DNA from 2 places in the Paenibacillus sp. 2KB_20 genome. Region 1 is predicted to be linked to the other one. Evidence: predicted binding sites of a transcription regulator. Region 1 holds the regulator's gene; the other holds the start of a gene.
The links. The regulator Rex, encoded in region 1, represses fermentation and respiration genes when NADH is low (regulators of the CRP and FNR family bind a similar motif). The targets are predictions, from matches to a motif close to TTGTGAAATATTTCACAA.
Positions count from the first base shown of each region.

Region 2: adhE (bifunctional acetaldehyde-CoA/alcohol dehydrogenase) is a predicted target of Rex. The motif match lies at 2,421-2,438, and genes of this name have one in related genera.

Region 1 is NZ_JBFRHH010000003.1:29,853-46,499, reverse strand. It holds gene panB (3-methyl-2-oxobutanoate hydroxymethyltransferase) at 1-289, shown strand, start outside; gene panC (pantoate--beta-alanine ligase) at 286-1,176, shown strand; gene panD (aspartate 1-decarboxylase) at 1,169-1,552, shown strand; gene AB4124_RS09425 (hypothetical protein) at 1,674-2,303, shown strand; gene dinG (ATP-dependent DNA helicase DinG) at 2,475-5,351, shown strand; gene AB4124_RS09415 (redox-sensing transcriptional repressor Rex) at 5,424-6,089, shown strand; gene AB4124_RS09410 (amidohydrolase) at 6,064-7,365, shown strand; gene AB4124_RS09405 (cell wall elongation regulator TseB-like domain-containing protein) at 7,397-7,915, shown strand; gene AB4124_RS09400 (hypothetical protein) at 8,180-8,713, shown strand; gene AB4124_RS09395 (AAA family ATPase) at 8,706-10,208, shown strand; gene AB4124_RS09390 (3-hydroxyacyl-CoA dehydrogenase family protein) at 10,344-11,216, shown strand; gene AB4124_RS09385 (acetate/propionate family kinase) at 11,213-12,421, shown strand; gene asnS (asparagine--tRNA ligase) at 12,452-13,747, shown strand; gene AB4124_RS09375 (DnaD domain-containing protein) at 13,766-14,515, shown strand; gene AB4124_RS09370 (RNA polymerase sigma factor) at 14,864-15,478, shown strand; gene AB4124_RS09365 (DUF4367 domain-containing protein) at 15,442-16,464, shown strand; gene AB4124_RS09360 (HAD family hydrolase) at 16,609-16,647, shown strand, end outside.
Region 2 is NZ_JBFRHH010000003.1:194,581-211,227, reverse strand. It holds gene nirD (nitrite reductase small subunit NirD) at 1-151, shown strand, start outside; gene AB4124_RS10325 (formate/nitrite transporter family protein) at 199-987, shown strand; gene AB4124_RS10320 (asparagine synthase) at 1,260-1,418, opposite strand; gene AB4124_RS10315 (Crp/Fnr family transcriptional regulator) at 1,507-2,235, opposite strand; gene adhE (bifunctional acetaldehyde-CoA/alcohol dehydrogenase) at 2,512-5,121, shown strand; gene pflB (formate C-acetyltransferase) at 5,440-7,686, shown strand; gene pflA (pyruvate formate-lyase-activating protein) at 7,730-8,473, shown strand; gene AB4124_RS10295 (ABC transporter substrate-binding protein) at 8,678-10,036, shown strand; gene AB4124_RS10290 (carbohydrate ABC transporter permease) at 10,128-11,012, shown strand; gene AB4124_RS10285 (carbohydrate ABC transporter permease) at 11,012-11,839, shown strand; gene AB4124_RS10280 (cache domain-containing sensor histidine kinase) at 11,862-13,718, shown strand; gene AB4124_RS10275 (response regulator transcription factor) at 13,696-14,481, shown strand; gene AB4124_RS10270 (glycoside hydrolase family 3 protein) at 14,581-16,221, shown strand; gene AB4124_RS10265 (copper amine oxidase N-terminal domain-containing protein) at 16,377-16,647, shown strand, end outside.

The sequences.
Region 1 (16,647 bases):
GAGCATACCGACGATTGGCATCGGAGCGGGTCGTTACTGCGACGGTCAGGTTCTGGTATTCCATGATTTAATCAAATATGCGTCTCCCTATCGGGACAAACGCTTCGTGAAAACATACGCTGATGTAGGCTCCGTCATCCGTGAAGGCATTACGCAGTATGTGAAGGAAGTGAAGGACCGCTCATTCCCGGCGGAGGAGCATGTCTTCAAGGCCGAGAATCATGAGGCTTCCGAAACGACAACAACATTATATGGAAGCAAAAAGGAAAAGGTGGGCACGACATCATGAAAGTGATTCGCACCATTGCGGAATTAAGATCAGAACTTAAGGACCGCTGGGAATCCGGCAGTGGTTCGGTAGGACTTGTGCCTACGATGGGTTATTTGCATGAAGGACACGCCAGCCTGATGCGTAAGGCGCGAGAAATGGCAGGTACGGTGGTTGTCAGTATCTTTGTCAATCCGATTCAATTCGGACCGGGTGAGGATTATGAGACCTATCCCCGGGATGAGGTACGCGATCTGGCGTTGGCGGAATCCGAAGGGGTGAATGTGGTTTTTATTCCCACGGTTCAGGAAATGTATCCCCAGCCGACCAAAACCAAAATCGCTGTATCGGAAATTACGTCTTTGTTGTGCGGGGCCTCCCGTCCCGGGCATTTTGACGGTGTTACCACGGTTGTTAACAAATTGTTTAATATCGTAAAACCTGACTATGCTTTCTTCGGAATGAAGGATGCCCAGCAGGTAGCCGTCATTGAGCAAATGGTTCAAGATTTGAACATGGACGTAACCATCGTGCCTTGTCCGATCATCCGCGAATCTGACGGCCTTGCTCTAAGCTCACGCAACGTGTATTTGAAGCCGGAAGAGCGGGAACAGGCACTTGTGCTGTCGGGCTCTTTGCGGACCGCTCAGGAGATGATCCAGCAGGGACAAGCGACAACGGCAGGAGAGATCCGTGTTCATCTTCGGGATTCTATATCCCAGTCCCCGCTCGCTGATATTGATTATGCAGAATTGCTCACTTTCCCGGAACTTGTTCCCGTGGAAGATTCATATCGCATTGCGGATGAAGGCAGAACCGTCATTATGGCGCTGGCCGTACGATTTGGCCGCACCCGTCTCATTGACAATGCGTTACTTCAACCAAAAGTAGGGGGATCCCATGTTTAGAACAATGATGAAATCCAAAATCCACCGCGCAACGGTGACGGAAGCCAATCTGAACTATGTGGGCAGCATTACCATTGATGAGGATCTAATGGAGGCTGCAGACCTTTTGGAGAATGAAAAAGTTCAAATCGTGAACAATAACAATGGCGCCCGTTTGGAAACGTACGTGATCAAAGGCGAACGCGGCAGTGGTGTGATTTGTCTGAACGGGGCAGCTGCAAGGCTTGTACAGCCTGGCGACAACGTCATTATCATTTCTTATGCCATGATGTCTAAAGAGGAATACGACAATCATACCCCAACGGTTGTGATCGTTGACGAAATGAATAAGCCGGTTAACACGGAATATCGTGAGGTTCACGCCGCGGTTCTCTAAATGGTCTCCTAAGAGCCAAAATGTGTCGGGACCTTAAAGGGATGAAAAGACCGACTTCTACAGAAAATGAGTTCAGGTCGACGCACTGATCTCATTTTTCCGCTAAGGGTGGGATGCAGCTATGTTTCAACATGTATTCGCTGAAATGAACAACATGTTAGATGAAATTGTGAAGCATTACCCTTCTGCTCAAGGTCCCCAAAAACAGGCGCTGGTACAGAACTGGAACATGCTCAAAAGCATGAGCGAGGGCATTATCGAGGAATGGCTCCATTTTGAAGAGAAGATGGCTATCTTCCGCGAGAGTGCCGCCTCACCTCCTGTTTTTCCACCGACCGAAGCGCCTGAACTGCAGCTTGATGCATTCATTCGCGGCCAAGGTTATTACAAGTTGTTGATGTTCCAGCCGGCTATACAGCAATTTGAGGTGGCCGCCACGGTATTTCCGGATAGCCTTCTGATCAAGCTGTATATTGCGATGTCCCATCTTTATTTGGGGCAAACCATACCAGCGTCCGATGTATTGGTGTCCATCCTGCCCCTGGCAGACAACAAGAAGATGCGAGCGATGATTTACAACGCGCTTGGATGCATCGAGGTGTTGAATGGACAACAAGGGAAAGCCGAGGAGCATTTTGCACTGGCGATTCACAGCGACCCGACACTTCCTGACCCCATTATCAATTTGGAGGTCTGCAAGCAGAATCGCGGTGAGCTCCAGTACGGCAGCCAATTGATCTCTTTGCTGTAGAAATCAAGCCATTACAAGAAGCGATGCCAGAGCTCATTACTGAGACTTTGGTATCGCTTCTTGCCGTATGGAGCGATGGAGGAGAAACGGGGGATTTTTTACCCGGAATGTTCAAAACCCGCAACTTCTGGTATGCTGTTAATTAGTCTGGAGGAAAGGGATTTTATCGAAATGAAATTTGCCGTATTGGATTTTGAAACCACGGGCAACCAGTCAGCAGATGAGATCATTCAGGTTGGACTGGCCATCATCGAAGAGGATCGAAGCATCTCCCGCGTATACGGCACCTATGTCAATCCCGGGATTCCGATCCCTCCTTTTATTACCGGTTTGACCGGCATTTCCGACAGTGATGTAGCGGATGCTCCGTCATTGGAAGAAATGATGATGGAACTCGTGCCCATGCTCGACGATGTCGTATTGGTTGGGCATAATGTCGCTTTTGATTTTAACTTTTTGCAAAATGCACTCGATCGCTGCGGCTATTTACCGTTCAGCGGCCGAATTCTAGATACGATGCACTTCTTAAAAATATGTTTTCCCTCGCTGCCTTCTTATCAGCTCGGGATGGTCTCTTCTCATTTCGGTCTGGAGCATGACCGTCCGCATCAGGCGGACAGCGATGCGCTTGCCACAGCCTATGCACTGCTGAAATGCCTGGAGGAGATCGATGAGCTTCCTCTCCTTACCGTGCAGCGGTTAAGCGACCTGTTTGCCGACGAGGACAGCGACTTGGCCTGGTTCTTTGACGGCATCCGTGCTGACAGGGAGTTCCAGGCTGTACAAGCCGGAGACACCCATACGTACTATCGTCAATTTGCCCTGGCCGTTGACGATTGGAACGATATTGCGCCTGCCAGGGATGAGTCGGAGCCTAATCCGTTGGCGGATGTAAGCTTTGAGCAATACATGAATGATGTCCGTGAACGTCTAAAAGAAACGCTGCCTCATTATGAGAGCAGGGATGCCCAGGACATGATGTTTCAGGAAGTGATGCAGGCCCTCGATGATAATAAACATTTATTGATCGAAGCCGGCACGGGAACAGGCAAATCCCTCGGGTATTTGCTGCCGTCGATTTATCAAAGCGTGAAGCAGGAACAGAAGGTTATGGTAAGCACGCATACAATCAACCTTCAAGAACAGCTGCGTGACCGGGATATTCCCCTGCTCACCCAGGTTGTTCCTTTTCCTTTTAAAGCGGCTATTTTCAAGGGAAGAGGCCATTATTTGTGTTTGAGAAAATTTGAACATAAAATAAATAGAAGAGATTTTCATTCCCCGAAGGAAGATGTGATCACCGCGGCGCAGATGCTGGTCTGGCTGACCCAGACGGAGAACGGGGATGATGAAGAACTGAACTTTGGCGGTCGCGGAGGGGATTTCTGGGAGACGATCTCCAGTGATTCGGATTCCTGCCTTGGCCGTGCATGCCCATGGTTCCGCAAATGCTACTATCACAGGGCCAAACATGAAGCGGGCATCGCGGATGTTGTCATTACGAACCATTCGAAGCTGTTCACTGACGTAAAAGCGAATCATCAGCTGCTTCCGAGTTATGAACGTCTCGTCATTGATGAAGCGCATCATCTGGAGGATGTCGCTGGCAAGCACCTTGGCTTGCAGATGAAATATTTTTCGGTGGTCCATACGTTGACTCGTATGTACAAAGACAGCCGCAGCGGTCAGCTTCCGGCTCTTCGCCAGCTGCTGCAAGCATCATCGCATGAGAAGGCTGTCGAGTGGTCCTCCATCATAGACCGGATTTATCCGGATCTGATCACCGCAAAAGAGAATTGGGACCGGCTCAGCGATCAATTGTTCGGACTGCTTCCGGAACGCGGAGACGCGACTCCGGGGGATGCCGGTCAATTCTCGCTTCGCTTATCGCCTCTGAAGAAGCCGAAGGATTGGGATTCGCTGGCCGAGCTCGAGCATCAAATTCATGTGACGCTGGGCGATGTCGTTCGCAAGGGTGACAAGCTGATCGCCGAGATGAAGGAAGATCTGGACGACTACAGCGCGGACAGTTTGTTAACAGACCTATCGGGTCTGTTTAAGGACCTGGCCGCACACCGCGAGGACCTGAGGTCTTTCATGGCTCTGAATGATGAAGGCACGGTATACTGGATGGAGGCTAACGGGAATTTCCGCGGCAAATCGCTGCAGCTTTATGCAGTGCCTGTAGATGTTAGCACCCACTTGAAGGAATTGTTTTTTGACAAGAAACAAAGCGTGATCCTGACATCGGCGACCTTGTCGGTGGATAAATCGTTTCAGTTCATGATCGAGAACTTGGGTCTTCAGGAAGCGGCAGATAGCGGCAACCTGAACACGGTTCTGCTGCCGTCCCCGTTTAATTACAGGGAGCAGGCCCTCCTTGTCGTGCCGCGCGATTTTCCGAGCGTGAAGGGCTCGGTCGGGGATGCACTCTTTGTGAATACACTTGTGCAATCATTGGCCGATACGGCAATCGCTACGCATGGCCGCATGCTTGTGCTGTTCACTTCGTACCGCATGCTGCGTCAGGTTCACGAGCCGTTGAAGGAGGCGCTGGCATCCAGCGATATTACGGTACTGGGACAAGGGATGGACGGAACCAGCCGTACCAAGTTAATCCGGAGATTCCAGGATAGCAGTGCTTCGGTCCTGCTGGGTACGAGCTCCTTCTGGGAAGGGGTAGACATACCCGGGGAGGCGCTCACTTGCCTTGCGATCGTCCGGCTGCCGTTCCAGCCGCCGAATCATCCCTTGGTCGAAGCCAAGAGCGAATTGCTGCAGCAGCAGAAGAAGAACCCGTTCATGAAACTTTCGGTTCCGCAAGCGGTCATTCGCTTCAAACAGGGATTTGGCCGACTGGTGCGGACCGCGCAAGATAAGGGGATTGTCATTGTCTACGATACCCGGGTCATTGAATCCTATTACGGGAAATATTTCTTATATTCTTTGCCGGGGCCGAAGATGGAGCACATGCCGACAGAGGGGATCGTTCCCCGAATTACGGAATGGCTGCAGGAAGAGGCAGGCATAGAGAACCAAGCTGAATAAAAGTGAAACAATGAACGAAATGATCTGTCACAAAAAAATGTAGTTATTAACCTATTATTAGGGGGAGCATGAATGAAATCGGAAAAAATTTCGGAAGCCGTGGTCCGCAGATTACCTGTATACTTGCGCTATTTGAATGAGCTTCAGAAAAGGGAGGTCTCCACGGTTTCCTCCCAGGAACTGGGACAAAAACTGGACCTCAATCCTGCTCAAATTCGTAAGGACCTAGCGTATTTCGGTGATTTTGGACGGAAAGGGATCGGATATGACGTATCTTATCTGATCGAGAAAATTCGCCAGATTCTAAAGCTGGACCAGAAGATCAATGTCGCATTGATTGGGGCCGGTAATCTTGGACATGCATTATCGAATTACAATGCATTTCTGAAGGACAATATGAAGATTGTGGCGGTTTTCGATTCGTATTCTCCCAAAGTTGGTATGAAAATTAACAATTTGGTTGTACAGCCGATGGAGGAACTGGAGAAGACGGTTCATGAGTACGGCATTCGTATCGGGATAATCACCGTTCCGGATTTTGAAGCGCAGAATGTAGCCAATCAGCTTATCGCCGCAGGCATCGAGGCTATCCTGAATTTTGCGCCAACCATCCTGAAAGCCCCATCCCATATCAGGATTCATACGGCTGATTTTACTACAGATTTGCAGAGTTTGGCCTATTATTTGGATAACGGCAAGGAGGATGCAGGACATGACGATAACGAAGTGGATGGTTAAGAACGGAACGTTTGCGGTATTAGAGGAAGGAAGAACCGTGCTACGCGGATATATGGTTGTGGAGAATGACCGGATAACCTATCTGGGTGAAGAAGAGCCAACCGTCCAAGAGGGAACAGAAGTTATCGACGGAACTCATCTGTTTTTCCTACCGGGGTTAGTGAACACGCACGGACATGCGGCGATGTCCCTGCTCCGCGGTTATGGCGACGATCTGGCACTGCAGGTATGGCTTCAGGAAAAAATGTGGCCTATGGAAGCCAAATTCACGGCCGACGATGTATACTGGGGAACCGCACTCTCCGTGCTGGAGATGATCAAAGGCGGAACCACGACATTTGTGGATATGTATGATCATATGGATCAGGTTGCCAAGGTTGTGCAGGACTCAGGAATGCGCGGCGTCCTAATGCGCGGCGTCATCGGATTATGTCCGCCTGAGGTACAGCAGCAGAAGCTGGATGAGGCGGTGGCATTCGCAAAAGACTGGCATGGCAAGGCTGACGGGAGAATTACGACGATGATATCGCCGCATGCACCTTATACGTGCCCGCCGGATTTCATCGAAAAATTCGTTCAGGCATCGCATGATTTGAATCTGCCTTTGCATACGCATATGTCCGAAACGGAAACGGAAGTAGCTCAGAATGTAAAAGACTACGGACTTCGCCCTGTTGCCCATTTGGAGAAGCTTGGCATGTTCTCCCGGCCAACGCTGCTTGCGCATGCCGTCCATCTGACCGATGAAGAAATCGAAATCCTGGCCAAGCATCAAGTTATGGTGTCGCATAATCCAGGAAGCAATTTGAAGCTTGCCAGCGGCATTGCACGCGTGCCTGCACTGCTGAAAGCTGGGGTCACTGTGTCATTGGGTACCGATGGACCTGCGAGCAATAATAATCTGGATATGTTTGAAGAGATGCGACTGGCTGCACTGATCCATAAAGGTGTAAGTGGGGACCCAACAGCCATTCCAGCATCCGAAGCGCTTCGGATGGGAACAGAGTATGGAGCCCGATCGGCGTTCCTTGAGGATATCGGCACACTTGCGGTAGGAATGAAAGCAGATATGATCGCACTGAACACGGATCAAGCGCACTTCCTTCCACGGACCGATTATATTTCACACGCTATCTACTCAGCCAGTGCGAAGGATGTAGAGCATGTATGGGTTGACGGCAAGCAGGTCGTGAAGAATGGCGCGAGTCTTACTCTTGATGAGGAACGTATCCGCCGGGAAGCGCAGCGTGCCTTTGAGCGTCTTACAACCCTCTAGGGAATAATCAAGGGGAGCGAGGAAGACGGATTTGAAGAAAAAAACGAAGTGGATTTTGCTGAGTGTGTCCATCGTGCTGCTGTTGCTGCTTGGTTTACAGCTCTATTATTCATATGTTATGAAAGATACTTGGAATGAAGAAAGAATGGCAATTGTTGCCGCGAAGCAGCATGGCCAATTGGTTACGTCCGGGAAGACCTATAAATCGGTGTGGGGCGAGGATAATAACTATTGGGTGGTAAGCGGGAAGGATCAAGACAATCAAGATCGTATGGTATGGGTGAAATTTACGGATGACAACGTACCTGTTGAAGGTGCTGACGCTGTCCAGTCCGTTTTATTGAAAACGGGAATGTCAGAAGCCCAGATGCGGGATCAGATCTATAACGAATTGCCTGGCGTTGAAATTAAGCGGTTGCTGCCTGGAATGTATGAGGGCGAGTATGCATGGCAGCTGCAGTATGAACACAACGGTCAGCGCGGCTATCGGTTTTATCGTTTTCAAGATGGTAACACCATCGGGAATGACATTATTCTTCCAAATCAATAAAAATGCAGTAAGCGAGGCGCCCTTTAAAATTCATAGGGTGCCTCTCTTTTTCTCCAACATGTAAGCGCATTCAGAAAGAATATGGAAAAACTGTTCTAAATATTTTCACAGACATGCATGAAAAAGTATATAAGATGTGATATACTCGTACTTGTACAAAACGAGCATATAAATTACATGCATCGAAATATATCGTTGTTATATGTACTATTGTGTCACAAAATGATAGACAAAATTTCATATAGGAAATGAAGGAGGAACTTCATGAAACTACGCATTGTACCTATCATGCTGACTGTCGTGATCTCAGCATCGGTTCTCTTTGGCGGATGGTTTCTGTATCGGCAGATGGCTTTGCAAAATCCGCTGGCAAATGTTGTGTCGCAATATGACGGCGTGAAGGATTCTCATATAGATATTAAACAGAATACCGTTACTTTGAATCTCGATTTGGCTCCAGATACAAATTTACAAGGTTTGGTTCAGCATATTAAGAAGGAAGGCAAGTCTGTGATTGGCAAGCGGGAATTGAAAATCCAGGTGGAGGACCATTCCTCGGAAGCACTGGATCAATGGTGGGAGAAGGCCATGCTCTCAGTCGCCGAAGCAATGGATAATAAGCAGTATACTGATATTCAATCATCGCTCGAGCAGCTTGCTGCCCAGTCTCCGAATTTGAAAGCAAAAGCAACCATCGATGACACCAATGTCTATGTCAGCTTGTCAGACGGCAAGTCTGGTAAATTTATAATCTTGCCGCGTCAGCCTGGCAGCATGGAGGTGTGGAATCATGCCTAAATTAGCTAAAGAAATCATGTTAGGCTTTATTCCCGTATTACTGGTATTCCTTGTATTTGTCGGTGTGAACATCGTGCCCTTGCTCATCGCTGCAGGACTTGTAGGCGGCTTGTTGTTTATCGCTAAAATGAAAGGCGGTATTGCTGTAGGCGCAGGGAATGAGCGCAAGCGGAAAAAGAGCGGACCTGCCAAGCTGACGTTCGAAGAAATCGGCGGGCAGGATAATGCTAAACAAGAACTGCGAGAAGCATTGGATTTTCTGATTCGTCATGAAGACATTAAGAAATTCGGCATTCGTCCATTGAAGGGCATTCTCCTAACCGGGCCTCCGGGAACAGGGAAGACGTTGATGGCGAAAGCCGCTGCCCATTATACGGATTCGATCTTTGTTGCTGCATCCGGCAGTGAATTTGTTGAGATGTACGTCGGTGTTGGTGCGGGGCGCATCCGGGATTTGTTTAAGGATGCCCGGAATCGTGCGACAAAAGAAAACAAACAAAACGCCATCATTTTCATCGATGAGATCGATGTCATTGGCGGTAAACGCGAAGGCGGCCAGCAGCGCGAGTACGACCAGACACTGAATCAGCTACTAACCGAGATGGATGGCATCTATTCACAGGATACTCCTCGCATTCTGGTTATCGCAGCAACAAACCGTAAAGAAATGCTGGATAGCGCACTGCTGCGTCCAGGCCGATTCGACCGTCATATTCAAGTAGATCTTCCGGATAAGAAGGGACGCACTCATATCTTGAATCTGCATGCGGGTAATAAGCCGCTGCATGAAGATGTTGACTTGGAGAAAATCGCCGAGGAAGCTTACGGCTTCTCGGGTGCACAGCTTGAGAGCGTCATGAATGAAGCGGCCATTTATACGATGCGTGAGAATGAGCAGTTTATCCATCAGCGTCATTTAGCCATGGCGATTGACAAGGTCATGATGGGTGAGCGTTCTGATCGCGAATCGAATTTGGAAGAGAAGAAGCGCGTTGCCATCCATGAATTGGGACATGCTATCATGGCAGAGCTTGTGCGTCCCGGCAGTGTGAAACAAGTTGCCCTCAGCCCGCGTGGTAAGGCACTTGGTTATGTTCGTCATAACCCGCAGGAGGAACAATATCTGTACACAAAATCCTTCCTGGAAGAGCAAATTATGATCGCGCTTGGCGGTGCGGCCGCCGAAGAGATCTTTTACGGGGGTCGAAGCACAGGTTCAAGCAATGACTTTGAGCAATCGCTGAACATCGTGGAGACGATGATGAAGTCGGGTTTGACGTCGCTGGGCATTGTTAACATGAATATGGTAACAACTGAAGAGTTAATGAAAGAGAATAATGTGATTTTGGAAGAGTTAATGAACCGCACTAAGAATCTCTTAGGACAAAAACGGCCAATATTCGACAATTCTCTTGATATCCTTTTAAAGGAAGAAATCCTCTCTGGGGAACAATTTCGTTGTCAATTTCGTGAAAACGCGCTTTTACCAGCATAAATTGTTATGCTGGTCATTTTTTTTTACTTTTTTGTCGTGCTAAGATATGATTATACTTTGTGCTCTAAACTGTATTTTTCGACAAATAGGGGTACAATAAAGTATAGAGATAATGGAAAGGGTGGAGTAGAAACCATGTACTTCAAAAAAATCGGCGTTGTAGGCGGCGGGACCATGGGGCAGGGCATTGCGGAGATGCTGGCTGCAAAAGGTCTTGACGTACTGCTCGTAGAGAAAACTCCAGAGAAACTGGACTATTCATACCGAATGATTGAGACCAGTCTAGATAAACAACTGGAGAAGTGGGGAATTACGCAAGCAGAGAAGAAACTTATACTGAACCGGATTCAAAAAGTAACTCATTTTGCCGAGCTTAGCACCTGCGATATGGTGATTGAGACCATTATAGAGGACTTGGAAGCGAAGAAAGAAGTATTTACACAGCTCGATCAAGTATGTCCGAGCCATGTGATATTAGCAAGTAATACATCCACGCTTAGTTTGACGGAGCTCGCCAGCTCTACCAAATATCCTGAGCGTGTTATTGGCATGCACTTCATTCATCCTGTTTCCAAGGTAGACCTTGTTGAAATCATCCGCGGCCTGAAAACTTCGGAACATACGTTTACAGAAACAAAACGCTTTGTTGAAGAAGTTTCGGATAAAAAAGGCATCATGGTGTATGAGTCTCCAGGTTTCGTTACAACCCGCATGATTACCCTCATGATCAACGAAGCGATGCATCTGCTGCAGGAAGGCGTGGCTTCGGCGGAAGATATCGATGACGCGATGAGAATCGGATATAACTTCCAGCATGGACCGCTTGAGATGGCCGACCGTTTCGGCTTGGATTCCATCCTCGCTGCGCTGGAACGCATGTTCCGCGAGTACGGCGAACTGAAATACCGTCCATCGATTGTCTTGAAGAAACTGGTCCGCGCAGGGCAACTGGGCGTCAAAACCGGAGAAGGCTTTTTCAAGTACGATAAGGATGGTGACCGGGTATGAATATTCTCGTAATTAATGCAGGTAGTTCTTCACTGAAGTATCAACTGTACAACATGACGGATGAATCCGTATTGGCAAAAGGCTTGGTTGAGCGGATCGGTATGGATTCCTCGATTCTGACGCATAAGCCGACGGGAAAACAGGATGTTACGGAAGTCAGCGAAATTCTGGAGCATACCACGGCGATCCGCAAAGTGCTGGGCATGCTTACAAACGAGGAGCACGGTGTGATCGATTCTATCGAAAGCATTCAGGCCGTTGGACACCGCGTAGTGCACGGCGGGGAATCTTTTAAAGAATCCGCGCTCGTTGACAGTGATGCCAAAGCGGAAATCCGTCGCTTGTTCGATTTGGCTCCGCTGCACAATCCCGCATCGATGATGGGGATTAAGGCAGCAGAAACCAATATGCCGGGCGTTCCGCAGGTCGTTGTATTTGATACGGCGTTCCATCAGACGATGCCGGAGAAATCATACCTGTACGCTATTCCGAGAGTACTTTATAATAAATATAAAGTACGTCGTTACGGTGCGCACGGTACATCTCACGCCTATGTCAGCCAGGCAGCGGCAGAATTCCTGAACCGGCCACTGGAGGATCTGAAGATCATTACCTGCCATATCGGTAACGGTGCTTCCCTGACAGCAGTAAAAGGCGGGAAATCCATCGACACTTCCATGGGGATGACCCCGCTGGAAGGGCTCATGATGGGTACGCGCAGCGGTGATTTGGACCCGGCAATCGTACCGTTTGTAATGAACAAGGAAGAGCTGACCGTCAATGAAGTGAACTCCATGCTGAACAAGCATAGCGGACTATTGGCGATCTCCGGAATCAGCAGTGATATGCGTGAGATTACGGAAGGCATGGAAAAAGGCGATCCGAGCTCCACGTTGGCCTTTGAAATGTATGAGTATCGTGTTCGTAAATACATCGGGTCTTACGCTGCTGCCATGAATGGCGTGGATGTCATTGTATTTACTGCGGGCGTCGGCGAGAATTCGATCGTCCTTCGTCAAAGAGTGCTTGAGCAGCTTACCTATCTCGGAGTAGAATTGGATGAGGAGCTGAACAGCATTCGTTCCGGCGAGCCACGCCGTATTTCTGCGGCGAATTCGAAGGTCGAGGTACTTGTGGTCCCTACCAACGAAGAACTGGTTATTGCTCGGGATACGCATCGTATCGTACAAGCTTCCAACCGTTAAATAGTAGTGATATAAGGGAGAGATTTAAGCATGGCCACCAAAAGTGTGATTCGTAACGTCAACCAGCATGTCGGTGAGACCGTCACAATCGGCGCCTGGATCAACAACAAGCGTTCCAGCGGGAAGATTCAATTCCTGCAGCTTCGCGATGGGTCCGGATATATCCAGGGTGTTGTTGTGAAGAGCGAAGTATCCGAACAAGTATGGGATGACGCGAAAAGCCTGACACAAGAAAGCTCTTTGTATGTGACGGGTGTTATACGTGAAGAGCCGCGGAGCCAATCGGGTTATGAGATGACGGTTACCGGCATTGAAATTATACATCTTACGGAAAACTATCCGATTACGCCTAAAGAGCATGGTGTCGATTATTTGATGGACCATCGTCATCTGTGGCTTCGTACACAGAAACAACGTGCGATCATGGTGATCCGTGCTGAAATTATCCGTGCGGTTCAAGATTACTTTGATACCAACGGATTTACGCTTGTGGATCCGCCGATTTTGACCCCAACGTCCGCGGAAGGTACAACCAACCTGTTCCACACGAAGTATTTTGATGAGGATGCCTATTTGACCCAGAGCGGACAGTTGTACATGGAAGCTGCCGCCATGGCGCTCGGTAAGGTATACTCCTTCGGGCCGACGTTCCGTGCCGAGAAGTCCAAAACCCGCCGTCACCTGATCGAGTTCTGGATGATTGAGCCTGAGATGGCCTTCACAGACCATGAGGAGAGCCTTCGCGTGCAGGAGCAGTTCATTAGTCATGTGGTGCAATCCGTGGTTAAAAACTGCCGCCAGGAGCTTGAAACGATCGGTCGCGACATTTCGAAGCTGGAGGCGATCCAGGCACCATTCCCGCGGATTACGTACGATGAGGCTATTGAATTCCTGCATACGCAAGATTTTGATATCCCTTGGGGTGAAGACTTTGGCGCGCCACACGAAACAGCTATTGCTGAGAAGTATGACAAACCGGTCTTTATTACGCATTACCCGGCGGGAATCAAGGCTTTCTATATGAAGCCGGATCCGAATCGTCCGGAAGTCGTACTTTGTGCGGATATGATCGCTCCGGAAGGTTATGGCGAGATTATTGGCGGATCGCAGCGGATAGACGATCCACAGCTGCTTGAAGAGCGTTTCAAGGAGCATGATCTGTCGATGGAAACCTATCAATGGTATATGGATTTGCGTAAATACGGCACCGTGCCTCATTCCGGCTTCGGTTTAGGTCTTGAGCGTACCGTTGCCTGGATTTGCGGCTTGGACCATGTGCGTGAAACGATTCCGTTCCCACGGACCCTGTACCGGTTGTATCCGTAAGCCGTGAGAGGTAAGTCTATGGACCACGACGGTAACGTGGACACGGATGTGAATGGCTGGACGGCCGGCGCCGCTGCCGGCATGAGCGAAGGAATGGCGATCATTCCTTACGCCTTGCTCCGGCATTACCGGTCACTTGGGTTAAGCGACCGTGAAGCCATGCTGGTGATCCATTTGATTGGTTATCAGCAGGTGGAGTTCAAGACGTTTCCTTCGCTGGAGGAGCTTGCGGAAGTGACGGGGGCTCCCACCGGATTCATCGCTACCAGCTTGCAGCGCTTGATGAAGGTAGGGCTGATCGGAATTGATGAGTATGTGGACGAAACACAGGGGATTCATTACGAGCGCTACAATCTCCACGGATTGTATGAAAAGCTTGCTTCGTGCCTGGCTGAAGAGCACAAGGAAAAGACCCCTGATGGAACCAAGTTTGCGTCTCCGCTGTTGAATGCCCGTCCTGCTACCGACAAATCAACTGCATCGGGGAATCCCGTTCCTGAGAAGGAAGAGCGGAATTTGTTCACCATTTTCGAAAAAGAGTTTGGCCGTCCGTTATCGCCCATGGAGCTGGAAACGATCTCCGGCTGGGTTGATGCGGATCGCTATCCGGACGAGTTGATCCTCTTGGCTCTGAAAGAAGCGGTGTTTGCGGGCAAACTGCATTTCCGCTACATTGACCGGATCCTGCTTGAATGGAGCCGCAATCGGGTGCGTACCGCACAGGATGCCAAGGCCTATACGCAGAAATTCAGAAATATCGGAAGATAGATGAGAAGCACGTCCTTATGGGCGTGCTTTTTTAGATTAGAGAATGTATAAGTTTTCAGCGGAGCAAAAGCAATTCTTTAATCGCATTTATATGTTTTTGGGGTCCCCGCAAAGTATTTGGAATAAGCATCAAAGCATAGGCTCCACTTTGTGGGGCTATTTTATGTGCAATATTCTGCATTCCCTTTCCAAGCCATCTGGTTCATGATGGAAGGTGCATTAGAAGCAGCTATTCAAAAATAACTACAATCCGTATTTAAAAAAGATGTCCCTTTATTCCGCTGCCATGTGTTAAAGCTTATGAAGGCACCTGAACAATGGATTGCTGATGAAAGGGGGAATAACGGAGTGAGCTTTCAACCAATGAATTCAGGGGCTAAAGACTTGCGCCTAGAAGAATCCATAGAACAAGTTTTAAACGGGGATCGGCAAGCCTTTGTACATATCGTCGAGGCGTATCAACAGCAGATTTTCATGTATTGCTGGAGACTATTGAACCAGCGGCAGGATGCGGAGGATGCCGTGCAGGAGATTATGGTCAAGGCTTATCAGAAGCTGGAGACATATGAGCCAAAGACCTCCTTTTCTTCATGGTTATACAAGATTGCTTATCACCATTGTCTAAATATGCTGCGAAGGAAACGATTCTTCTATAGCATTGCACCTTTGTTGAGAGAGGATAAGGAGCAAGCGGCAAGCGCAGAGCAGGAGGCCCAAAAATATATCATTGGCGAGTCCATGGAGCGTGCTCTTCGTAGGCTGTCCCCGGAGGAGCGGAACCTGCTTATTCTGCGGGTTTTTGAGGAAAAAAGCTTTGCGGAAATCGGATTAATTCTCGATAAAACCAAGGATTCGGTCAAAAAACGCTACAGCCGCCTGATACAAAAAATAAAAAAGTGGATGGTTGACAGAGAGGGGGATCTACAGTGGAGGTTAAACGAAATGACGTGGAAGAAAAGCTGATAGAGCAGGACCCAAAGAGCCATTATATCATTGATGTCAGGGATGCAGTCATGGAACGGATTGCTTGCCTACCCGCAAAGAAACCTCAGCCCAACATGTTAAGAAGACCACTCGTGATGGCAGCGTCGCTGCTGCTAGTGACTTCGCTGTCGGTGACAGTTTACGCCGCAACCGAACTGATACAGATTCGCAGCGAAGACGGAAAAGTGGTGCTGGAGACCAAACCTAAGCCTGAAGTGTCCAAGGAATTACAAGAAAAGCAGGATCGATTGCATTCCCTCGATACCGCTTCCAGAAGTTTAGCCTGGCGCTCGGCTTTGCCGGGCCAAGCCATCGCCTATTATATACATAACCAAGAGATGAATGACTTGAAGAAAGAGTTATACGGAAAGGATACATTGCTCGAATTTGAAGCGGGTTCCATTTCTCTTGGAGCGCTCGGTGTGTTTCAAGAGGAAGCCAAGAAACGCGGGATGCCTAATATGAAGGTTCCTTCCCGGCTATTAAATGAGTATTCATTTAATGAAGGTTACCTATCCTTTAACCTTGATCTTTCCGATTTGTTTCATGAGGGAGAGCCAACGAAAGCTTATTATGATATTCAAAATGAGCTGATTAGACAGGCAGAAGCTTCAACTACGAGTAAAAAGGTATTTATTAAGGAGATTAAACCACCAAGCGTGAGTAGCGTTTCGCTAATTTACGTAAAAGGCAGTGATATGGAGACCTCGATTGGCGTAATCGCAGCCAAACGTAGCAGAATGAACCCCAAACAGGAAATCCATTTTACCGAAGCGGATCATGTTGAAAAAGTGCTCGTGAAGGGCCACGAGATGATTTACGTTAAATATGCGGACGCTTATTTTAATCAGGGCCTGGCTTGGGTGGATGAGCAGCATGACCTTTATTATCATATATCGTTAAATAATAAAGTTGCTCTTAAGAAAGAGGAAGTTCTTGAAATTGCAGAGAGTTTTATTAATTAATATCGATCCCACAGAGTCTGTTTTTTGGCTCTGGGGATGGTTGGTTGGCAGGTATGTGCAGCCACGAGCTGTCAATGGCAGGAGAATATCCCCACGTTAGCGAATTCAATTATTTACAGCCGATGGACGTGAGGGGAGAGAAAAATGAGATATAAAGCGATTATTTTTGATCTGGACAACACA
Region 2 (16,647 bases), 160 kb from region 1:
GGAAGCCATCGTATCCGGGCACTACATCTACGATCCGTTATATGACTGGAAAATTGAGCTTTCAACCGGGCTCGTACAGGCTCCGGATAAGGGTCAGGTTCGTGTATACCCGATTCGCGTCGTGGACGGAAAGGTTGAGGTGGGTGTTTAAGGCCAGCAATCGCATAATAAACAGACGAAATCAAGGGGTGGTATCCCATGTTTAAAACAGATGTGGAAGCCGTTGTCAATGCCGCCGTCGGTAAAAAAGAGCAGATGAATCATAATCTGCTGCGCTATATGGTATCGGCTATGCTGGCCGGCGCGTATGTCGGCATAGGGATTGTATTAATCTTTAAGCTGGGGGCGCCGCTCGCAGCTGCCGGTTCACCCTTCCAATCCCTCGTCATGGGAGCTGCATTCGGGATCGCGCTCACGTTGGTGGTGTTCGCCGGGTCAGAGCTGTTTACCGGAAATCACATGTTTTTTACGATAAGCACATTATCCGGACGAACGACGATGGGGGATACGCTGAAAAACTGGGTACTCGTGTTTATCGGCAATCTGGCTGGAGCGATTCTGCTCAGCTATCTGGTGTATGCTTCCGGCCTGTTCAAAGGCCTGCCGCCGGACCATCTCATCTTCACGGCTGCTGCCAAGAAAATGAATGATCCGTTTATGGAGCTGTTCTTCAGAGGCATCTTGTGTAATTGGCTTGTCTGTCTGGCCTTGTGGATGGGAATTCGGGCCAAGGGAGAAACGACAAAGCTGATCTTAATATGGTGGTGTCTGTTTGCCTTCATTGCAACAGGGTACGAGCATAGCGTAGCTAATATGACACTTCTGACACTCGCGACGATTTTACCGGGGCATCCCGAAACCATTTCCATTAGTGGATGGATCAGCAACATGGTGCCGGTCACGCTGGGGAACATCCTTGGCGGCGGATTGTTTGTAGGGATGGCTTATTGGTTTATCTCGTCGGGAAAAGGGAGCAAGCAAAAGTAGGTTTTGTAAGGCGACATCGATGAGAAGGAGCAGTTCCGTAAGCAGGTTTGCTCACTTGATAGACAGCCGAAAAGAAGCGGTCAACCAAACGGTTGACCGCTTCTTTAACGATACGAACGAGATGATTTGGAGGTTTCATACCCTCCAAGCCAATGGCAGATGAAGTTGAACCTAATGAGTAAACAAAGAAACCGTTCCATTGGTAAATGGTGAGTTGTCCTTCCATTTACCAAGAAACGGTTTCTTTTTGTGTACCTTGTCTTCCAAATCCTTTACCGATGTTCCACCAGGTCAATCGCACCAAGCACAATATGAGCCAGTCCGAAGCCGAGAATACCGGTTGCGGCAAGTTTATACTTGCTGCCAAGCAGAGCGGCACCCGAAGCAGAAACCACAGTTCCAAGAACAGCAGGAATCAATCCTTCACGCATGCTGAGCACTCCCTTTGATTTGGTTTGGAAAGACAAGGTTTATTGTAAGCAGATGACTGTATATTATGCACAGAAGGGAGCAGGCCGATTAAATCCGGCAGATTTCGTTCGGACACAGCTCGCAATGGCAGATTTCCTGCAGCATCGGAAGATCTTTAATGACAATCATTCCGCCAGCATATTCGATGGCATCTTTTTTGCGTAAGTCACTCAGCATCCGGTTCACGCTTTCGCGGGTTGCCCCAATCATGTTCGACAGATCGGTGTGGGTAATCTTCTTGTTGATGAGAATGGTATCATCCGCTTGATGCTGTCCGTAGGTGTTGCTCAGACGGATCAGTGTCGATGTTAAAGCACCGGGCTTACCGTACATCATGAGATCCCGGAATTTGGTCTGGGTGATGCGGTGGTGTATGCCCATCCACTTCATAAAATCAATGGCGAAGTCGCAGTGCTGACAGATCAGCAGCTCCAGATCCTTGTGCTCGATGACACCGACAACGCTATCCTCCAGCACCTCTGCCGAGAAACTGTGATTGTTGCTGAAGAATGGATCGGCTTGCCCGACCATGTCTCCTGGATGGTACATATATAGAATGAGCTCTTTGCCTTCATCAGTCGATTTGGTTAATTTAATTCTTCCTTGTTTAACGTAGTACAGCTTGTCGGCAAAGTCGCCTTCCCAGAACAAATGGGATCCTTCAGGGAGTACCCTTTCCTTCATGCTGACCAGCAGACGGTTGCGGTTTTGTTCCGAGAAGCACTGCGTGTTCCCTAAGTTTTCGATTTCCATTACATGGTCTACAGTAGTATTCATGTTGGTATCCCCTAACATCCTAAAATTTGATCTGTTTAATCTTTAAATACATTATAACGTGAAAACATTCACTTTTGGGGGAGAATAAGAGGGAAATCGTGGCGAATTTTCAAACTTTGTGATCTCTTTCACTTAAAAGGAGGGAAAGACAGGCATAAATTACACAGAAAAGAAAAATATTTATATTGTGAAATATTTCACATGAATTTAGAGAAGGCTGTGTTACGATCAAAGCGTAGACGAGAAAGAAACATGAACCATGGGAGGATGAGAGATATGGCTGTGAGCAAAGGAACGGTTGAAGTTAAAGGACAAACAGCATCGGAGTACATTCAAGGGCTGATTGACAAGGCGAATCGAGCCAAAGAAAAGTTTATGGAATTGAATCAGGAGCAGGTCGACGGGATTGTACAGGCGATGGCCATGGCAGGCCTTGAGAAGCATATGCAACTGGCGAAGATGGCGGTTGAGGAAACGGGACGCGGCGTGTACGAAGACAAGATTATCAAGAACCTGTTCGCCACAGAGTATATCCACAACAGCATCAAGTACGACAAAACGGTGGGTATTATTGAAGACAACGCCTATGACAGCTTTCAAAAAATAGCAGAGCCGATTGGGATTATCATGGGGATAACACCGGTAACCAATCCGACCTCAACAACCATATTCAAGGCGCTGATCTCCATTAAAACAAGAAACCCGATCATCTTCGGATTCCATCCATCCGCGCAGGCATGCAGCCGGGAAGCCGCGCTGATACTGCGGGATGCCGCCGTGAAACAAGGTGCTCCTGCCGATTGCATCCAGTGGATCGAAGCTCCTTCCATGGATAAAACCAATGCACTCATGAATCATCCTGACGTCGCCTGCATTCTGGCCACGGGCGGTTCGGCAATGGTCAAGGCGGCATACAGCTGCGGCAAGCCTGCCCTAGGCGTAGGACCAGGTAACGTGCCTTGCTTTATAGAGAAGAGCGCGGATCTGGATCAAGCAGTGAACGATTTGATTTTATCGAAGACCTTTGATAACGGCATGATCTGCGCTTCCGAGCAGGCTGTCATTATCGAAGAGCCTATCTATCATACAGTGAAGAAAAAAATGATTGCCAGCGGCTGTTATTTCGTCAACAAGGAAGAGCTGGTGAAACTGACTGCGCATGCGATGGTATCGGAGAAATGTGCGGTTAATCCGTCCATCGTCGGAAAGCCGGCAGCTAAGATTGCCGAGGCTTGCGGTTTCGAGGTACCGGAAAGCACCAAGATCCTGATTGCCGAGCTTGAAGGAGTCGGTCCGGCGTACCCGCTGTCTGCCGAGAAACTGAGTCCGGTTCTGGCCTGTTATAAGGTGAAGGATGCCGAGGAAGGCATAACACGCGCTGAAGAGATGGTTGCTTTTGGCGGCATGGGCCACTCGTCGGTGATCCACTCGCACAATGAGGACATTATTATGAAATTCTCGGATCGGATGAAAACCTGCCGCATCCTGGTGAACCAGCCTTCTTCGCAAGGCGGTATCGGGGATATCTACAACACGAACCTGCCATCGCTGACGCTGGGTTGCGGCTCGTATGGACGTAATTCCACTTCGTCGAACGTGACGGCTGTCAATCTAATCAACGTGAAAAGGGTGAACCGCAGAACCGTGAATATGCAGTGGTTTAAAGTACCGGACAAAATATACTTTGAAAAAGGCTCCACGCAGTATCTTGCGAAAATGCCGGAAATCACCCGTGTTGCGATCGTTACCGACCCCATGATGGTGAAGCTGGGTTATGTGGAGCGGGTAGAGCATTATCTGCGTCAGCGCAGAGTGCCAGTGGCCATCGAGGTCTTCTCGGAGGTCGAGCCGGATCCTTCAACAACGACAGTAGAACGCGGAACGGAGATGCTTACCCGATTCCAGCCGGACTGCATTATCGCCCTCGGTGGCGGATCGCCAATGGATGCAGCGAAAGCGATGTGGCTGTTCTATGAATACCCGGATACGGACTTTAACAATCTGAAGCAAAAATTTATGGATATCCGCAAGCGGGTCTATAAATATCCGAAGCTTGGACGGAAGGCGAAATTCGTTGCCATTCCAACAACGTCGGGAACCGGCTCGGAAGTGACTTCGTTTGCCGTCATCACGGACAAAGGGCTGGGGAATACCAAGTACCCGCTGGCTGATTATGAGCTGACACCGGATGTGGCGATTATCGATCCGGAATTTGTATACACGCTGCCTAAAACAGCGGTAGCCGATACCGGTATGGACGTTCTGACACATGCTATTGAAGCCTACGTATCGGTGATGGCCAGCGATTATACGGATGGGCTTGCCATCAAAGCCATACAGCTCGTGTTCCAATACCTTGAGCAGTCGGCGCTTACCGGTGACAAACTCGCCCGCGAGAAAATGCATAATGCTTCGACGCTTGCCGGCATGGCTTTTGCGAATGCGTTCCTTGGCATCAACCACAGTCTTGCGCATAAGTGGGGCGGCCAGTATCATACGGCACACGGACGCACCAATGCGATCCTGATGCCTCACGTCATTCGTTACAACGCCAAGAAGCCAACAAAATTCGCGGCATGGCCTAAATATACCCACTTTGTGGCTGATGAGAGATATGCTGAAATCGCACGGATTCTCGGGCTGCCGGCAAGAACAACGGAAGAGGGCGTAAACAGTCTGATTGGCGCGATCCGGGAGCTGAACAGCAAGCTCGGTATCGAGGAGTCGTTCCAGCAGCTTGGCATCGATCCTAAAGATTTCGAGAAAAATGTTGAGCATTTGGCGGACCGGGCTTTTGAAGACCAGTGCACAACGAGCAATCCGAAGCTGCCGCTGGTGACAGAGCTCGCAGAAGTTTACCGCAACGCATTCTACGGTCGGTTCTAAATAGGATAGGCTCTGAATGCCGATCATGAAGATCCGGGAATATGTTGAGGTAAGTGATGCAAGACAGACTTGGAGTGATAAAAATCACGGGAAAAGATAACTTTGTGATTAATATCACAGATGCGAGGGATCAACAGGACTACAATAAAGGTGTAGCAAGAAGCTGAATCTCAGGTCTTTGATAAAGAAGCTTGAAGGTACAAGGCGGGGTAGTGGCATCATTGATCGTGAAAATAATCACATTTAAAGATCTGAGATAGATCAAGGTGTGGCCTCGCCTGTCCTTGCAAGCCCCAGCAAATCTAGGAGGGATTCAATATGTCGGTGATTGAAAAAGAAACAGGCTGGAAAGGTTTTAAATCAGGTAAATGGACCAAGCAAATTGACGTTAATAATTTTATTGCAGAGAACATTACTCCCTATTATGGCTCTGATGAATTTTTGGCAGGACCCACGGATAACACCAAAGCATTGTGGGATATCGTATCGGATTTAACCAAGAGAGAACGGGACAACGGTGGGGTACTGGACGTGGATGTCCATACACCTTCAACCATCACCTCCCATCAACCTGGCTATTTGGATAAGGATAAAGAACAGATTGTCGGCGTTCAGACTGATGAGCCGTTCAAGCGTTCGATCCAGCCTTTTGGCGGGATCCGGATGATGATTGATGCGTGTAATGCATACGGTTTTGAAATGCCGCAGGCCGTTGTGGATATCTTTAACGGCATACGCAAAACGCATAACCAAGGCGTGTTTGATGCCTATACTCCAGAGATGAGAGCAGCGCGCAAGGCCGGGATTATTACGGGACTTCCCGATGCGTACGGTCGCGGACGTATCATTGGTGACTATCGCAGAATATCGCTATACGGTGTAGATGCTCTTATTCAGGACAAATTGAGAGAACTCGGTGAGCTTGAAGTGGATGCTATGGATGAGCCGGTTATCCGTTTGCGGGAAGAATTGTCTGAGCAAATGCGGGCCCTCAAGGAACTGAAGGAAATGGCGGGTATGCACGGTTTTGACATTTCCAAACCTGCAAATACGGCGAAGGAAGCATTCCAATGGTTGTATTTCGGTTATTTGGCCGCGATCAAGGAGCAGAACGGTGCTGCGATGTCGCTTGGCCGGGTATCTTCTTTCCTTGATATTTATATTCAACGAGATCTGGCTGAAGGCAAGCTAACGGAAGAAACAGCTCAGGAACTGGTCGACCATTTCGTTATGAAACTTCGGATCGTGAAATTCCTGCGTACGCCGGATTATAACGAGCTGTTCAGCGGGGATCCAACGTGGGTAACGGAATCCATCGGCGGCATGTCGATAAACGGTGAGACGAGAGTGACCAAGAACAGCTTCCGTTTCCTGCATACCTTGTATAATTTGGGACCTGCTCCAGAACCGAACTTGACGGTGTTATGGTCGGAGAAGCTGCCGGAAGCCTTCAAAAAATATTGTTCGAAAGTTTCCATCGAAACCAGCTCGATTCAATACGAGAATGATGATCTCATGCGTCCGATTTACGGAGACGATTACGGCATCGCCTGCTGCGTATCCGCCATGCGCATCGGGAAACAGATGCAGTTCTTCGGAGCCAGAGCAAACCTTGCCAAAGCGTTGCTCTATGCGATCAACGGTGGTAAGGATGAGAAATCAGGCGCCCAAGTTGGACCGGAATATCCGGCTATCGCTGCCGAGGTCCTGAGTTATGATGAAGTCATGAAGCGATTCAAGCCGATGATGGAATGGCTCGCGAAGCTCTATATGAATACACTTAACGTTATCCATTACATGCATGACAAATACAGCTATGAACGGATTGAGATGGCGCTTCACGACCGGGATATCCTGCGCACGATGGCATGCGGCATCGCAGGCCTGTCCGTAGCAGCGGATTCACTGAGTGCAATTAAATATGCAAAGGTGAAGCCGGTACGCAATGAGCAAGGAATTGCAGTGGATTTTGAAATCGAAGGCGAGTTCCCTTGCTATGGCAACAACGATGATCGCGTGGATAGCATCGCCGTTGAATTGGTCGAGACCTTCATGAGCATGATTCGCAAGAACAAGGCTTACCGTGACGCAATGCCGACCCAATCGGTGCTCACGATTACGTCGAACGTCGTATACGGCAAGAAAACAGGAACCACGCCGGATGGACGTAAGGCAGGCGAGCCGTTTGCGCCGGGCGCAAATCCGATGCACGGACGCGATAAGAAGGGAGCTCTCGCTTCGCTGACTTCCGTGGCCAAGCTGCCTTATGAGGATAGTCTTGACGGCATCTCGAACACGTTCTCGATCGTGCCGAAAGCCCTTGGTAAAGAAAGTGATATCCGTGTGAACAATCTGGTTGCGATGTTGGACGGTTATTTTGGCAGCAAGGCACACCATCTGAACGTCAACGTATTTGACCGGGAGCAATTGATCGATGCGATGGAGCATCCGGAGAATTATCCGCAGTTAACGATTCGGGTATCCGGTTATGCAGTTAACTTCGTCAAACTGACGCGTGAGCAGCAGCTCGATGTCATCAACCGTACGTTCCACGGATCGATGTAAGGATGGAAGACAACCCTAGCGGATACAGAAAGGATGACGCACCATGCTAAAAGGTCATGTACACTCCATAGAAACGTTCGGAACGGTGGACGGTCCGGGTATCCGCTTTGTGCTCTTCATGCAGGGCTGTCTCTTGAAGTGTCAATACTGCCATAATCCGGATACCTGGGGACTGCATGAAGGACGCGAGATGACGGTGGAGGACGTGCTGGCTGAGATTGAACCTTATCTGAGCTACTACCGTTCATCGGGCGGCGGGTTAACCGTCTCCGGTGGTGAGCCGACATTGCAGTATCCCTTTGTCACGGAGCTGTTCAAGGAAGTGAAGCGCCGCTGGAATTTGCATACGACGCTGGACAGCAACGGTTATAATGAACCGGAGAAAATCTCGGAATTGCTGGAGTTTACCGACTTGGTGCTGCTTGATCTGAAGCATATCAACGACGAGAAGCATATCAAGCTCACCGGGAAGTCGAACGAAAGGACGTTAAAGACGGCCCGCTGGCTGTCTGACCATGATCGGAACATGTGGGTTCGCCACGTCTATGTGCCGGGCATCCATGACAGCGAAGAAGACTTGATTGCGCTCGGTCAATTTATTCGGACGCTGCACGGCGTCGAGAAATTCGAAATCTTGCCTTACCATCAGATGGGCGTTTACAAATGGAAGGAGCTCGGCATGGCTTATCCATTGGAGGGCGTACCTTCACCTTCCGAGGAAGAAGTGGCACGCGCTTACCGATTGATTGGTGAGATACCCAAGAAAATAGAGACAGTCCAGAGCTAATAGATTTCTAATTAATTTCATATATGCGTTACGATTACTGACAACAACCTTTCCCCATGTGGAAAGGTTGTTGTTTTTTTGTAGAAGATTTTATCCCTTGGCAAGAAAAATATCGGCCTATCGAAAAATGGAATCGCTTTCTATAATGAAGATGTGAGGAAAACGCCTATCAAATAAACAAGCACTTCGGGAGGGTCAAAGACAATGAAGAAAAAGGGTCTGGCATTATTAATGTCGCTTCTGTTCGTCTCATCCACGCTTTTGTCTGCATGCGGCGGCGGTGACAAGGCAGCAGAAAAACCGTCAGGTGGTTCTGAAGGAACGGCCAGCAATGAGCCGTTTGAAATCACCATTCGCCATACGCAAGTAGGTGAATCCAAGAAATTCCGTCTCGCATTGCTGAACGATGTTGTCAGTAAAACCGAAGAGGCGGTGCCCGGGCTGAAAATCAAGCTGGACGCTGTGGACTCTGAAGTGAACCGGAAAGAGAAACTGAGAGGCGAGATGGCAGCCGGTAAGCCGCCGGAAGTATTCGATGTGTTCGGCAGCCCGGATGCAGGCGTATATTCCAAAGAAGGCTTAATGCTTGATTTGACCCCAATTTTGGATGAACTAGGCATTAAAGACAAATTTACGACACTGGATCCATTTACACATGACGGCAAGATCTACGGATTGCCGATTGGGGGTTCCATTGAGGGTATTTTCTATAACAAGGATTACTTCACCCAAAAAGGTTTGAACGTTCCTAAAACATTGGCTGAATTGGAGCAAATTGCTGAAACGATAAAGGCCGACGGGAAGATTCCTTTTGCCCAATCCTCCAAGGATGCTTGGATTCCGCTCATGACCACGAACAACCTGTGGAGCTATTACGCAGGGCCAGAGGTTACTTACGGCTTCAAAACCGGGGAAACCAAATGGACCGATCCGAAAGTCGTGGAAGGTGTGAAGAAGCACCAGGAATGGGTTGAGAAGGGATACTTCAAAAAAGGCGAGCTTGGCTTCGAATATGCGGACATGAGAAACCAAATGATCACCGGCGAAGCCGTCATGATGATGGACGGATCGTGGGCGAACTCCGTATTTAGAGATCCGACTCAAGCGGGTGATTTGGTAGGTAAGGTCGGATACTTCAACCTGCCTCCGGTTAATGAGGGCGACCCTGTCATCGTCATGCAGGACGCAAACAACGGATATGGATTCTCGGCAGCGGTAGCAGAAGATCCTCGTAAACTTCAAGCGGTTAAAGAATTCATTAAAAATATGTGGACAGATGAAATGCAGCTGCGCGGTCTGAAAGAAGACGGTGTACTGCCGGCAATGAAGATGGATCTGGCAACAATGAACTCCACTTCGGATGATCCGCTTATGCAGGACATTTTCAAAGGCGTCAGTGAGATCAAAAAATCCTTCCCTGCCTTTGATGCACTTGTTCAAGCCGACGTAAACACTGCACTGAGCATGGGCATTCAGCAGGTCATCGGCGGCGAGCTTGATGCCGAGAAGATGCTGGAGAATGTGCAAGCAGCGCAAGAAGCGGCCAATGCTTCAGAGGAATAACTAAAATTCTAGACGAAAGGGCACCACCCGCTGCGGTACATGGGGGTGCCCTTTCGCCTAAACAACATCAGACATAAATACGGAGGTTACCATGAACAAAGCGCTGAGAAATCCTCTGATTTACATCGTTTTTGTGCTGCCGGCATTCTTATTGTTTCTGGCTTTTTTCATATACCCGATCTTTACTGCGTTTGACAACAGCTTTACGAGCTGGAATGGCATCTCCAAAGATGTGAAGTACATTGGGCTCGATAACTATGTGACAGCCTTGAATGATGATGCTTTTTGGAAGGCTGTCAGGAACAATGTTTATTTCATTCTCTTTTCCTGTTTGATCCAGGTTCCGACGATCGTATTTTTCTCCCTGTTAATCGCAAACGTGAAGCGTTTGAAGGGGCTTTATAAAACCGCGGTTTTTGCACCATCCATCATGTCGACGGCTGTGATCGGCATTTTATGGGGATTCATTTACAACCCGGACTTTGGTCTGATGAATGAGATTTTAGGGCTGGTTGGAATTGAACCCATCTACTGGTTATCGGATAGCAAATGGGCCATGATTGCCATCCTGATCACGAATGCATGGCAATGGACTGGCTTTTACATCGTGATGGTTCTTGCCGCAATTCTATCCATACCCAAAGAGCTGGATGAGGCTGCGGCAATTGATGGCGCGACAGGGGTCCAAAGAGCAACCAAAATCACGCTTCCATTAATTATGCCAATTATCTCTGTTGTGATCATGCTTTCGATCGCGGGAGCCATGAAAGCGGCGGACATTATTTTGGTTATGACCAAGGGCGGGCCGGCCGGCTCAACCGACGTTATGGCGACATATATGATTCGATATGCGATCACGAGCTTCAAGCATGGCTTTGGCAACTCGATCGCCGTGCTGATCTTCCTCTTCACGATTATCGTAACGGTGCTTTACCAGGTGCTGGTCGCAAGACGCAACGAAAGGATTGAATACTGATGAGAGCAATAAAGAAACTGATCCCGCACATTTTTCTGATGGCTTACTTGCTCGTCATACTATATCCTTTCCTGTTCGTCCTGTTCTCTTCGGTGAAGGTGGATAACCAGTCTATTGCAACGAACCCTTTTGGTTTGCCAAGCACGCTGGTATTTGATAACTATGTGAACGCATGGGTGAACGCCAAGATTAGCACGTATTTCTGGAACAGCTTATACATCGGCGTGCTGTCAGCCTGCTTGTCGATTCTGTTTGGAGCAATGCTGGCCTTTGCCGTGACGCGGATGAGATATAACCGGATTAGCGCCATCGTCTTTCAATGTATTTTGATAGGCATGCTGATTCCGAATAACTCTCTCATGCTGCCGATATATGGCATCATGAGGCAGTTGGATATTTTGAACACGCATATGGCCCTGATTCTACCGTATGTTGCCAATGCCATCCCGTTCTCGGTTATTATACTGGCTGCCTTCATGCGGTCGCTGCCCGGTGAAATCGAGGAGGCTGCGGTTATTGATGGATTGAGGTCCGGAGGGTTGTTTGCTAGAATTATCTTACCTCTGACTGTTCCGGCTATCGTTACCGTATTTATTATCAATTTCCTGGGTAACTGGAACGAATTCTTGCTTGCTAACTACTTCCTATCGAATGATGAACTGAGAACGCTGCCTGTCGGCATGGTCGGTTTCAGGGACGCCTACAATATGAACTACGCACAAATGTCTGCGGGTATCATATTCAGCGTGCTGCCGGTCCTTATCATTTATGCCGTTCTGCAAGAGAAGATCATTGAAGGCGTCACCGCAGGAAGCGTCAAGGGGTAATACTAGGAGCAGGAGCATGCGTATGAATTTGCGGAACAAACTATTCACGGCCTTTTTGGGGCTCATTATTATTCCGTTATTTGTGCTGGGCCTATTTACATTCTTTATTACCTACAATTCGATTGAGAAAAAGTACAGCCAGCAAGCCGAATATTCGCTTAAAGCAATCAGCTACAGCATTCTGAGCGTGTTTAAGGAGATGGAGTACGTCACGGATAACGGGATTGCCACCTCCGTCTTCGCCATGGCGCTGAACGCCAAGGATCCCGATGCGCAGAACCTGATTAAGGAATCCAATGCGGACCAGCTGAAATTGAACGACAGACAGCGGAGCTTTCGGAATCTTCTATATAATCATCCTGCGATCAGCTATGCGTTTTTATATCATTTTAATAAAGAATCATCACCGATTCCTATATTCAGTAAAGAAGATTTCAGGACGCTGCCTTATGAAAAGTTTAAGAATAGTCCTTTATATGAAGAGGTGGTTCAGCTTAACGGAATTCCAAAATGGCTGGCTCCGCACGAATTTCCGGAGTTGACGGGAGCGGATCCGGTATTCACCCAGATCCGGCTGATTAAGGATGTCACGACACTCCGCAAGCTGGGCATTCTAGTCGTCCAGATCAAGAGGTGGGAGTTTGAAGAAATTTTCCGCAATTTGACACTCCCTAACAATCTGCAGAACACATCTTTTATGTTGGTCAACAATGAAGGCTTCATTCTATTTGACCCCAATAACGATATGGATGGTCAAAATATCAGTCAATATATGAAGCATGACGTTGAGTTTAAGCAAGGCTACCAAAGTTTTAAAGCCAAGTTTAATGGCAAAGAGAATATTGTTTCCATCTATCATCTGAATGATTACGGCTGGAATCTCGTTTCGGTGACCGACTGGAACTCGCTATCGCAAGAGGTTACTTCCTTTGCCAAGTGGTTCTTCGTCATTATGGGCCTCTGTCTGGTTACCGCGATTGTGTTCAATCGTCTGTTCATGAATCGGATTACCGGGACGATCGCTGTTATCGTGCGGTTTATGCGCCGTGTGGAAGATGGGGATTTGAACGCGAGAGTTGAAGAGAAGGGAGAGGATGAACTACTGCTGCTGTCGAAAGGGTTCAACAACTTGATGAACCGGATCAACAATCTGTTTGCGCAGATCAAGAAGGAGCAGAGGCAGAAGACCGACGCGGAGATGCGTGTGCTGCAAGCGCAGATCAAGCCGCACTTCCTCTTTAACACCTTGGAATCAATCAATGTTCTCGCTGTCCAGAATGAAGGACGCAAGGTCAGTGAGATGGTTTACCGGCTTGCCAGCATCTTGCGGATCAGTATTCAGGAGAAGGAAGAAATTACGCTGGATGAAGAAATCAAGCACTTGCAGAGTTATCTTGAAATCCAGAAGTTTCGGTTTGAGGACCTGTTCGAATACGAGATTGACGTGCCGAAAGAGCTTATGCACAGCCGTATCCTGAAGCTGACGCTGCAGCCCCTGGTTGAGAACAGCATACAGCATGGCTTTGAAGGCATTTCTTATACGGGATGGATACGCATCTCTGCATGGAAGGAACTCGGTAATGTCATTATTCGGGTCGAGGATAACGGACTCGGCATGACCGCTGAGCAGTTGTCCATGTTTGAATATATGGTGTCCGAGGATAACGGATCCGAACAGGTGACGTTGCAGAATCTCAAAGTGAACCAGGAACGACGGGGACTTGGGCTGCGGAGCGTGGCTGACCGACTTAGAATTCAGTACGGGGATTATTACGGTCTGTTCATATGCTCAAGCCGCCCCGGCGGCACCGTTATACAATGCGTCATACCCAATTATGACAGGGGGGAAGGGCAGCATGTTGAAGGCATTATTAGTTGATGATGAGGCTCCCATCCTGAACAATCTCAGCAAGGTTCTGCCTTGGGAAGAGATGGGCATGAAGGTTGTCGGACTTGCCCGAAGCGGGATGGAAGCACTTGAAGTAGCGGATCAGTACAACCCGGATCTGATCCTGTGTGATATCCGGATGCCCGTCATGGACGGACTGACCTTTATAACGAAGATTCGGGAGAAAGGAAGCCGGGCGGAGATCTTTTTGCTGACGGGATATCAGGAGTTTGAATATGCCCGGGAAGCAATTAAGCTGGGCGTCAAGGATTACATCAGCAAGCCAATTCATTACGGGGAACTCGAGATGAAGATTCGTGATATCGGGGAGGAAATCCGCAAGAAGAGGGCGAAAGAGAAGTATTACAGCACCGTTTCGCTTATTGATGAGGCTCCGAATCCCGAAGCCGTAAAGAAAACGCCGGAACAATTGGTAACGTCTGCTCTGGAGTATATCAATACCCATATGGGGCAGGATTTGGGGATTGAGGAACTTTCGGAGCATCTGGGCATCAGCTCCAGCTACTTCTGTTTATTGTTTAAGAACCATGTCGGACTCACCTTTGTGGAGTACTTGACGAGACAGCGGATGGAGGCAGCCAAGTTCCTGCTGGTGAACAGCGATAAGAATATCGCTCAGATCGGCTCCTTTGTCGGTTATCATGAGCGGCGGTATTTTACCAAGGTATTTCAGAAGGCTACCGGCATGACGCCATCCGAATTCCGGGAAATGTCCGGAGAGGCAACGGTATAGGTTTTGATAGGACCCATGCAGGCTGCTAAAGTCATCACTAGATCAATCCCGCCTGGCTTGCAAAGTCCTTTAAATTGATAGAAGGTAGGTATGAAATCAATGAAATGGACGGCAGCAGATTTATCGTTAGAACAAAAGGTAGGACAAATGTTTATATGCGGCTTCAACGCGCTGACGCCGAATGAGCATGCCAAAATACTGATTGAACAATATCAGGTCGGGGGCATCTGCTATTTTCGCCGGAATGTGAAAACGCTGCCTCAGCTTGCCGAACTGTCGGAGTCCTTACAGCAGCTCGCATCGGACAGCCAGAAGTTCCCGCTTCTGATCTCGATTGATCAAGAGGGCGGTATGGTTGCACGAATTGATCATGAAGGCATCAGCCGCATTCCGGGGAATATGGCGCTTGGAGCAGCGGGCAGCGCGGAGGATTCGTACAGGGTAGCACAAATCGGGGCACGCGAATTGCGTTCACTTGGTGTAAATATGAACTTCGCTCCTTGTCTCGACGTGAACAACAATCCTCGTAATCCGGTCATCGGCGTGCGTTCCCTCGGCGAAGATCCTCAAGCTGTTGCCGCTCTTGGGACTGCGGCGATAAAGGGATACCAGGAAGAAGGTGTATCCGCTACGGCCAAACACTTCCCGGGCCATGGCGACACCAGCGTCGATTCTCATCTCGGGCGGGCTTCTGTACCGCATGATTTGGAACGGCTCCGCAGCGTGGAATTGTATCCGTTTGCGCAAGCGATCCAGAACGGCGTGGACGCCATCATGACGGCTCACGTCAGTTTCCCGGCGATAGAGCCGAGCGATCTGCCGGCGACGCTCTCTCATGCCGTGTTAACGGGTTTGCTGAGGGAGGAGATGGGGTTTGAAGGTCTGATCATAACGGACTGCCTTGAGATGCACGCAATCTCCAAAGAGTACGGAATTCCGGAGGGCGCGATACGCGCGATCGAAGCGGGTGCGGACTGCGTCCTGGTCAGCCATAATCTATCGGAGCAGACGGCGGCGATTACGGCCGTCATTGAGGCTGTCCGCAGCGGGAGACTCCCGGTAGAGCTGATCGACAAGGCTGTAGATCGGATATTGGCGCTTAAGCAGCGTAATGCAAAGCTCGCTGAGGAGCTTCCGGTCTACCCGATTGGCGAGGTTGCGGAAGAGACCAAACAATTGCTGGCTCAAATTGCAGGCAGAGGAATCACGCTGGTGAAAGACGAAGGGCAGCTGCCTCTTAAGCCGGAGCAGGCCGTTGCGGTGATCTGGCCTGAGCTGCTTCAGGCAACCCAGGTGGATGAAGCATGGAGCAAGAGCTACACCTTAGGGGATGCCTTGAGAAGTTACGGGGTTCAGGCAGACGATCTGCGTGTCGGAACGGATATGTCCGACGAAGAGGTAGAGCAAGCCGTTAAGGCAGCTGGAGGATATAAACAGATTGTAGTAGCTACGTACACCTCCGAGAGCCGTCTTCCCGCCGGCCAGCAGAAGCTGGTGAACAAGCTGGTTGAACTTGAGGATGTGGCACTTGTTATCGTCGCTACCCGTAATCCCTATGATATCAATGATCTTCCGCCGGTTCCGACATATTTGTGCAGCTACGAGAACACACCTTATTATATGAATGCAGCCGCGGGTGTCTTAATAGGACGGGTTACGCCTGAGGGCAAGCTCCCGGTAGGAATCTGCGAGACTTATCCGCTTGGCTGGAGCGGTAATCAGGACTATGTCAATAATTAAATAAGGGTTGCTCAAACCGGAGTCTTCCTACCCAGGAATGCTCCGGTTTTCCTATTTTCCAGCCTTTTCTGAGCAACTTTTCGGGAAAGTCCGCGTCTAATAGTATGTCCAATAGAGGCAGACAGACTATACTGAGAGTTTTAAAGGAGTAGAGAATGAATTTCAAGAGAATCTCGATGATTACAGTCCTTGCCGCGGCCCAGGTATCCATGGCATTTCCCGCGGCAGCTGAATCACCGGATATTACAGCTCCGGCGCTAAATAGCCAATCAGCGCTGCAGTCCCCGGTGGAAGGACAAAGCCAGCAGAGTGGAGAACAACAGACGGACTTGCAGCAAGCGGAGGAAACATCAGCAACGCCAAAGGAAACATCTTCTGATTCAGTCGAAGGTACGATTAGCGATCCGAATGCCGAACCTTCTGCAC